DNA from 2 places in the Paenibacillus sp. RC21 genome. Region 2 is predicted to be linked to the other one. Evidence: riboswitches for the same ligand, from Rfam matches in the RefSeq annotation. Region 2 holds a riboswitch; the other holds the start of a gene.

Region 1 (3,977 bases), on a different contig from region 2:
TGGAGTACAGCCACAAAACGGGAAAGCTCTTTTCTGCCATAGCTGCTGACCTTTTTTCCATATATAAGAACGTTGCCCGAAGTCGGGTGATCCACACCGGAAAGCAGATGCAGCAACGTCGACTTTCCACTGCCGTTCGGACCGATGATGCCCCACCAATCTCCTTCGTCTACGCTCCAGCTTATATTTTTCAACGCATGGAATTCCCCGAAATCACGAGTCAGACTGGCAATCTCCAGCGCCCGGACTCGCGTCTCCTGTGGTCCATTTGCTTCTTTCACAGCAATCCCCCCCTGCGCAGCTTCTTGTTCCGGTACAGGAGATATGCGAAGAACGGTGCACCGACAAAGGCCGTCATGACACCAAGAGGAATTTCCGTCGGAGCCAGCAATGTACGCGCCGCAGTATCGGCCCATGCCATAAAAATAGCCCCGCCCAGCGCGGATAACGGAACAATCATCCGATAGTCGGGGCCCGTCACCAGACGGATAATATGCGGTACAACGAGTCCCACAAAGCCAATCACTCCGCATACCGAGACAGCCGCGGCTGTCAGCAGCGTGGATATGATCAGAACAGATAACTTCGTTGCATCTACATTAACCCCCATATGAGCCGCCTGACGTTCACCCAAGGCCAGAATGTTCAGCACTCGTGCCCGGTTCCACAGAAACACCAGCCCAATGACCACATAAGGTAAAAGAATGCCTGTATACGACCAGCCGCGCAGACTGAGGCTTCCCATTGTCCAGTACAATATTTCATTGACCGTCTCCCTGGACATGGCTGTCAGAAAGGAAACGACCGCACCCAGAAAAGATTGCATCACCACGCCCGATAAAATGAGACTTTGCGTCGGAATTTTGCCGCCTTCCCTCGCCAGCGTCAGCACCATCCACAACGTCAGCATTCCGGTCGTAAACGCCACCAGCGGCAGTGTCCATACGCCTACAAATGAAAATTGAAGCCCCCAATAAATCAGTACCGCTGCCCCTACCGAAGCCCCCGAGGATACCCCCAACGTGTAAGGATCAGCCAGCGGATTGCGCAGCACACCCTGAAATCCGGCTCCCGCCAGCGCAAGCGCTGCGCCTACCAGCATACCCAGTAACACACGCGGCAGTCTGACCTTCAAAATAATCTGCTCTGTGGATGTATTCCAATCCGGTGTAACCGTCTCACCTAACCACGGCAGATGGTTGACCAGAATACCCGTGATTTGGCTGACGGGAAGCTTGGCTGAACCGATGCCGAGACAGAGCAGCAGCGTCAGCAGCAATAAAGCAAGACCTGCCCCTCCAAAGCCAATCAGTCTACGATTCATTTGAAAATTTCAGGATACACGCCCTTGGCCACTTCCTTGAGACCTTCCGTTACACGCGGACCCGGCCGACTGATCAGATTATCATCCACGGCAAACACCCGGTTGAGACGAACAGCCGATATTTGATCCCATCCACTACGGGCTTTGATGATATCGCCCAGTGTCTGGCCTGTTTTGTCGTCCTTGACATTTTTGCTGTATAAAATGACGTCCGGATTGGCCGCAATAATATTTTCCTCACTGATCTGATACCAGCCCTTTTGTGTTGCAGCCACATTTTCGCCGCCCGCCAAAGAAATCAGCTCGTCCATAAACTCGCCCTTGCCGACCGTCCAGCCGGGTGAAAATTCGACGTAGACTCTCAGCTTTTGCCCTTTACCGATATTTTTAACACCGTTTTTCACTTCCGCTACATCGGCTCTCATCTTGTCGGTTACCGCTCTCGCTTCTTTCTGATGATCGGTAATTTTCCCATATAGTTCGATATTAGCCATGACATCTTCAACCGTTTTCGGCTCGGTTTTAAAAATCATAATTCCCATGTCACGCAGCTTGGTTGTCGCCTGCTCACTGAGTGATATCCCTGCAAAAACGACTTCCGGATTCGCAGCAATGATCGCCTCTTCATTCGGCTTCATAATACCGCCCACTTTGGGCTTCTTTGTAGCCGCTTCCGGGTAATCCGAATAGTCCGATACACCGACAATTTCCTTATCCAGTCCGATGGCGAACAGCGCCTCGGTTTCAGCCGGGGAGACGGAAACGATTTTGTCCGGCGCTTTTTTGAACGTAAACTCCTGCCCGGTCGCATCCTTAATGGTCAGCGGGTAGACCGTTTTGCCCGGAGGCTCCTGAGCGGTTGCCGTCTGCCCCGGTTGCTGTGAAGCTTGATCCCCTTTATTTTCAGCGTTCTTTCCGTTAGCTCCACATGCACTCAGCACAACCGCCAAGACCAGAGCCAATAAGCCTGTAGTCCAGACCTTTATTTTATTCCCTGCCATAATTTACACCCCTCCATATAAATTCTTTTAAGAGCGTCACTTGAACATCATCCGATATCTGCTAAATCCAGCCTTCTTTTCCTTTCAAAAAACCCCTGCATCCTCAGATAAGGACACAGGGGTCACGTTAGCGCAGATCGTACGCAGGCGGCAGTTTCTTCCGCATGGACAGTCACTGCGAACACGTCATCCTTTCCTCGAAGGACTATGGTGACAGGCGGACGGGCAGGTATCCTGACTTACAGAAACATGCGACAGCCTGTTGCTCCTTCATATGCTTTATGGCACATAAAGCAGAGCGGGCTGGCATTTTTCCATTTACAGTGGCGGGACCGCGCCGGATTCAAACCGGCTTCCCTTTTAACAGCGCACCGGAAAGAACCCGAGGGTTTCATCCCGCTGCACCGACCTCGTCTGCTGGATATTTGATGTAGTGTTGGTCAAGCCGTTCTTTTACTTGATGATTATAGGTTAAAAAAGACTGGCTTACAACCCAAACCGCCTGTTTACCTGCCCTATGTCTGTGATCATGAGAAGTATAGCGTAGTCAGTTCATCCAGGTTATTCGGGAGTAGCAAATGCGGAGCCAGAGCTATAAACATCATGCCTGCTCCACCAGCCATCCGGTGAACTTATGCCCTGTAGCCAAATCTGGATGTGATTCTGTAGAACGGGTGGCGGTTAAATCTGCAAATGGCTTTTGTGCCAAACTCAACCGAATCGTAATTGCCGCTCCCGGCTTCGGATTCAGGCTCCAAAAATCATGACCCGGTACCAGCATACAAGCCAACTGACGAATCACTCCACCATGCGTGACGACCAGAACAGAAGGTGGAGCATCAGACAAACCTGTTTTCTGAATCTCCATCATTTTACGCCACTCATACAAAGAGTATAGAAATTCACCCAGGCGGTTCACAAAGTCTTTCCAGGACTCTCCACCCGGCGGCGTAACCCGTTGCGGCTCATCAATCCACGCGCGGTACAACGCCACATCCTTGAGCATATCATACGTTTTTCCATCCCATTCCCCAAAATGAAGCTCTCTCAGACGTGGTTCCATGGTGGCAGACCAAGCAGACATATTATCTGGTTTCAGTTCCGATTCTGGCAAAATGATCTGCAAGGTCTGACGACAACGTATCAAGTCACTACAATAGATTCGGGCAAAGGAATGTCTCTGTAATTTTTCCCGCAAAGACTCTAATTCCTGCTCTGCTCCCGGTAGCAAGCCCAGATCGGAGTGCCCCAGGTATCGACGTTCCCTGTTCCATAAGGTTGTGCCGTGACGTACCAGCACAAGCTCCAAATCCCATTGCGGGTGTTCTGTAAAATAATGCTTCAAGGTCATGTCACTTCCTGCTCTATTGCCGGTGTTCGGTGCGTCACGCTTCATCACTGCGTCCACCCCAGTGCATAGCATCCGGCGGACACGAACAGACACAATCCCACGAACATACTGGACACGGCAAACATCAGCCGAATCGTATGTCGGATATCCTCCGGCTCCATCGGTCGCACCAGTTCTCCCATATATGCACGGAAAGAGCGCACGCCATGATATACATTATAGCCCCCGAGACGAATTCCCAACGCACCCGCAACTGCTGATTCTGGAAAGCCACTGTTCGGACTGGGATGCAGCCGCGCAT
Region 2 (3,977 bases):
GGCGGATATCGTGAATCGTAATGTTGATGCTGTTACGTTCACCAGCGGTCCACAGATCCGCTTTTTGGCTCAATATGCGAGGGACCAGAAGCAGATGGAAGACGTGCTGGAAGCTTTTCGCCAGGATGTGATCGCTGTGTCGGTAGGCAAGGTGACGGCGCAGTCCATTTTGGAGGAAGGGATTGAACGGATTGTGTTTCCGGTGGAGGAACGAATGGGCGCTATGATGGTGGAGCTGGGAAGATATTTTGAGCATAGCGCCTCGGTGCACGGCTGCGGTCTTGAAGTTGTGAACTGAAAACTAACCCATATCCTTGCGATAAAGGGTAAAATGAAGATAAGGGCCTACAGGGTCTTTATCTTTTTTTGTTGGAAATGCATCGACAGAAGTTTTTGTTATAGCGAAAATATTTATTTAATATAATGAAAAAGCCTCGATGCGGGATACCAGAACAGGAGCTGAGACGTTATGAATTCCATTTGTGTATTTGCCGGGTCCAGACCCGGACATTCATCGGTATATCTTCAGGAGGCAGGCAAGCTTGGAGAGGCTATGGCCCGGCATCATGTTCGTCTGATCTATGGAGGCTCCAGCAAGGGGCTGATGGGCGAGGTCGCGGATGCGATGCTGGCAGGGGGCGGTCAGGTCACCGGGATTATGCCGACCCTGTTATTCGATGCAGAGATTATTCACCGGGGAGTTACCGAATTTATTGAGGTGGCGAGCATGCATGAACGCAAAGCGGTGATGAGCGAAAAGGCTGACGCATTCATTGCCCTTCCGGGCGGATTGGGAACATTTGAGGAGCTATTCGAGGTGCTGTGCTGGGCGCAAATCGGCATTCATCGCAAGCCCATCGGGCTGCTGAATGTGAACGGATATTTTGACCCGTTGGCGGAAATGGTGCGTCATAGTGTGCGCGAGGGATTTACCGGAGTTGACCACCCAACGCTGCTGAGTATCTCTGCGGACCCGGACGAATTGTTGCATATGTTAAAAAATAAGGCAGAGAACTTGAAATAAAGCGTTTTTCATGCTTGCGCAACTGATTGAGCCAAGGTTATGATAAGACCCATAATCAAATAGCGGACAGACAAGGTGCCTTTGCGATGGAACGAAGGGTAACAGGGAATCGGGTGCAAGTCCCGAGCGGTCCCGCCACTGTAAGGAAGAGGATTTTTTCAGACGTCACTCGTAAGAAAACGGGGAAGACGAAAAAATCTGTTGATGCCGAGCCAGGAGACCTACCTTGATCTGTATGCACCGTTAACCTTCGCGGAGAGGATGGGTGTACGAAATCAGGAAATCAGGCGCACGCTGCTTTTTCCATGTTGCTTACAGGTTTGCGTGGAGCTGAACGTGCAGAAGCGTTTCAAGCGTGAACAGGCAGATGGAAAGCAACGACACGATGGCGGAAGACAAGAAGTGTCTTCTTATGCTGTGTCCGTCTGATGATACGATGCGTACATAGGAAACCCATCCGGGCAGGATGGGTTTTTTTGAGTTACAGGATGTCCATATACAAGTGAAATAGATAGAAGTGTGGAAAACATAGCCTAGATTTAAGAAGGAGGATAACGATGAGCCAATTAGGAAAATTGCTCGTGATTGGATTCGGACCGGGGGATATGGAACATATCACCAAACGGGCGCTGGATGCGCTGGCCGAGAGTGAGGTCATTATCGGCTACAACACCTATGTGGATCTGATCCGTCCGTTGTTGAACGGACAGGAGATTGTGCGCACAGGGATGACAGAGGAAGTGAGCCGTGCGCAGGAGGCGGTTCGACAGGCGGAGATGGGCAAGAAGGTAGCCGTCATTTCCAGTGGAGACGCAGGCGTATATGGCATGGCCGGGTTAGTGTACGAAGTGCTGATGCAAAAGGGGTGGCGTCGTGAGGACGGGGTTGAGGTAGAAGTCGTGCCGGGAATATCGGCGATTCAGTCCTGTGCTTCGCTGTTGGGTGCGCCCGTCATGCATGATGCATGCACGATCAGTCTGAGTGACCATTTGACCCCTTGGGAAACGATTGTGAAACGTGTAGAAGCGGCAGCTTCGGCAGATTTTGTCATTGCACTGTACAATCCGCGCAGTGGTCGGCGTACACGCCAGATAGTTGAGACGCAGTCCATTTTGTTGCGCTACCGTGATCCGCAGACTCCGGTCGGGTTGGTCAAGAGTGCTTACCGTGACCGTCAGCAAGTCGTAGTGACGACGCTGGAGGACATGCTGAACCATGATATCGGTATGCTGACGACCGTCATTATCGGCAATTCCTCGACAATGGTGTATGACGGCCTGATCGTGACGCCGCGCGGGTATCAGCGCAAGTATACGCTGGATGCGTCCGAGCAGGCGCTGAAGCCGCATCAGCGGCTCCGCACGGAAGCGGAGCCGTGGTCGCTGGGCGCGCAAGAGGATCGCGCGTTGAATGCGTCGCAGGCGGGCGCAGCACCCGCAGTGCCAGCCCCCGCGGGTGCTGGCGGGACCGCGCCCGCGCCTTCCGCGAGCGGTGCTGCTGCGGCGGTTGCCACGCAGGCACGCCCGCAAGCGGTGGCTGCCGTGCAGGCCGCGCCTGCGGCGCAAGCCGGGGCGGTCCCGGCATCGCTGGCAGCGGAGGCGCTGAGCCGCCTCGCTGCGGGCGGTAAGCTGCCGGGCGAAGCGAGCGCACGCTGGAACGGGCAAGCGCCCGCCGTGAGCGTCGCTGGAACGGCAGCCGTGGCCGGAGCGGTGGCTACGGCCGGGACAGCGACAGGCAGCTTTGGCAAGCCTGCGCTGTTTGAGGTGGGCGTTTCCCCCGGCGTGGGAAACAAGAAGTTCACCGCTCGCCAGATGGCGCTGCTCGCCGAGGTAGCGGGTGATGAAGGCGAGCTGGAGTACACGCCGGATCACCAGATCGTGCTGCGCGTGCCGTGCGCGGACCCGGAGGAGCTGGTAGGGCGGCTGCGGGATGAACGATTCATCGTGATGCCGATTGGCGATGTGTTTAAGGTGAAGGCGTGCGACTTCTGCAATATGGAGAAGGATGACGCTGTGCCTGTGGCAGAGCATCTACAGGTTGTACTGGGCGGATTGCAGGCACCCAAGGAAACGAGCATTGCTTTGAACGGCTGCGGTATGGCCTGCTATGGAGCGGTGCTGGAGGATATCGGGATTGTGTACCGCAAGGGAGGATACGATCTGTTCCTCGGCGGCAAAAAATTCGGACGCAACGCTCATGCCGCTCAACCTGTGGCAGAGGGCATTCCGGGGGATCAGATTACGGATATCGTTGAGAACGTCATCGCTGAATATAAGGAAAAAGGGCATCCGAACGAGCGTTTTCATAAATTTTTCAAGCGTGTGGGCGTGGTAGCGGGTTTTCGGCATGAAGATGCGCCTGCAATAGTGGAAGTGAATGCCGTTTGTGGTGATTAATGGGCTAGAAAGCCTGTTTTTATGGATGTAAGCATATAGATAAAATAGGGCGTCTTGCAGGTCATCCCTATTTTGATGAGGAGGAAAATACAGCAGTGAATGCAATATTGTTGGTTGGACATGGAAGTCGGGACCCGGAGGGGAACCGGGAGCTGCTGGAGTTTGCACAGGCGGTGGCAGATCGTGTGCCGGATATGTGTGTGGAAACCTGTTTTTTGGAGTTGACACGGCCCAGCATTGCTGAGGGTGTGCAGGCATGTGTGGAACAAGGGGCGACGCGAGTCGTGCTTGTTCCGATTATTCTGTTCGCGGCGGGACATGCCAAAATTGATATTCCGATGGCGATTGATCGTGCGAAGGCTAAATATCCTCAGGTGGAATTTGTATATGGACGTCCGATTGGCGTTCACGAAAAAATTGTCAGTATTCTGCAAAGTCGCTTGAAAGAGGCACGTCCGGTTGCGGTTCCAGCCGGTATGGATAGCGCTGTGGAGGCTTCTGCCGAGGTGACGGATGAAGAAACGGCTGTGCTGGTGCTGGGACGCGGAAGCAGCGAT

Evidence for each region. A riboswitch is a leader RNA that binds a small molecule or an ion and turns the genes downstream of it on or off. The one in region 2 is predicted to bind cobalamin.
Region 1: it holds a riboswitch for cobalamin, as region 2 does, so the genes downstream of both, ABIA61_RS12500 (ABC transporter substrate-binding protein) here and cobJ (precorrin-3B C(17)-methyltransferase) in region 2, are expected to answer to the same signal.

Annotation. Positions count from the first base shown of each region.
Region 1 is NZ_JBIYCS010000003.1:586,510-590,486, reverse strand. It holds gene ABIA61_RS12510 (ABC transporter ATP-binding protein) at 1-281, opposite strand, end outside; gene ABIA61_RS12505 (FecCD family ABC transporter permease) at 278-1,324, opposite strand; gene ABIA61_RS12500 (ABC transporter substrate-binding protein) at 1,321-2,325, opposite strand; cobalamin riboswitch at 2,533-2,726, opposite strand; gene ABIA61_RS12495 (histidine phosphatase family protein) at 2,927-3,676, opposite strand; gene cbiB (adenosylcobinamide-phosphate synthase CbiB) at 3,721-3,977, opposite strand, start outside.
Region 2 is NZ_JBIYCS010000004.1:269,888-273,864, reverse strand. It holds gene ABIA61_RS14800 (uroporphyrinogen-III synthase) at 1-298, shown strand, start outside; gene ABIA61_RS14795 (LOG family protein) at 470-1,024, shown strand; cobalamin riboswitch at 1,082-1,267, shown strand; gene cobJ (precorrin-3B C(17)-methyltransferase) at 1,582-3,420, shown strand; gene ABIA61_RS14785 (sirohydrochlorin chelatase) at 3,516-3,977, shown strand, end outside.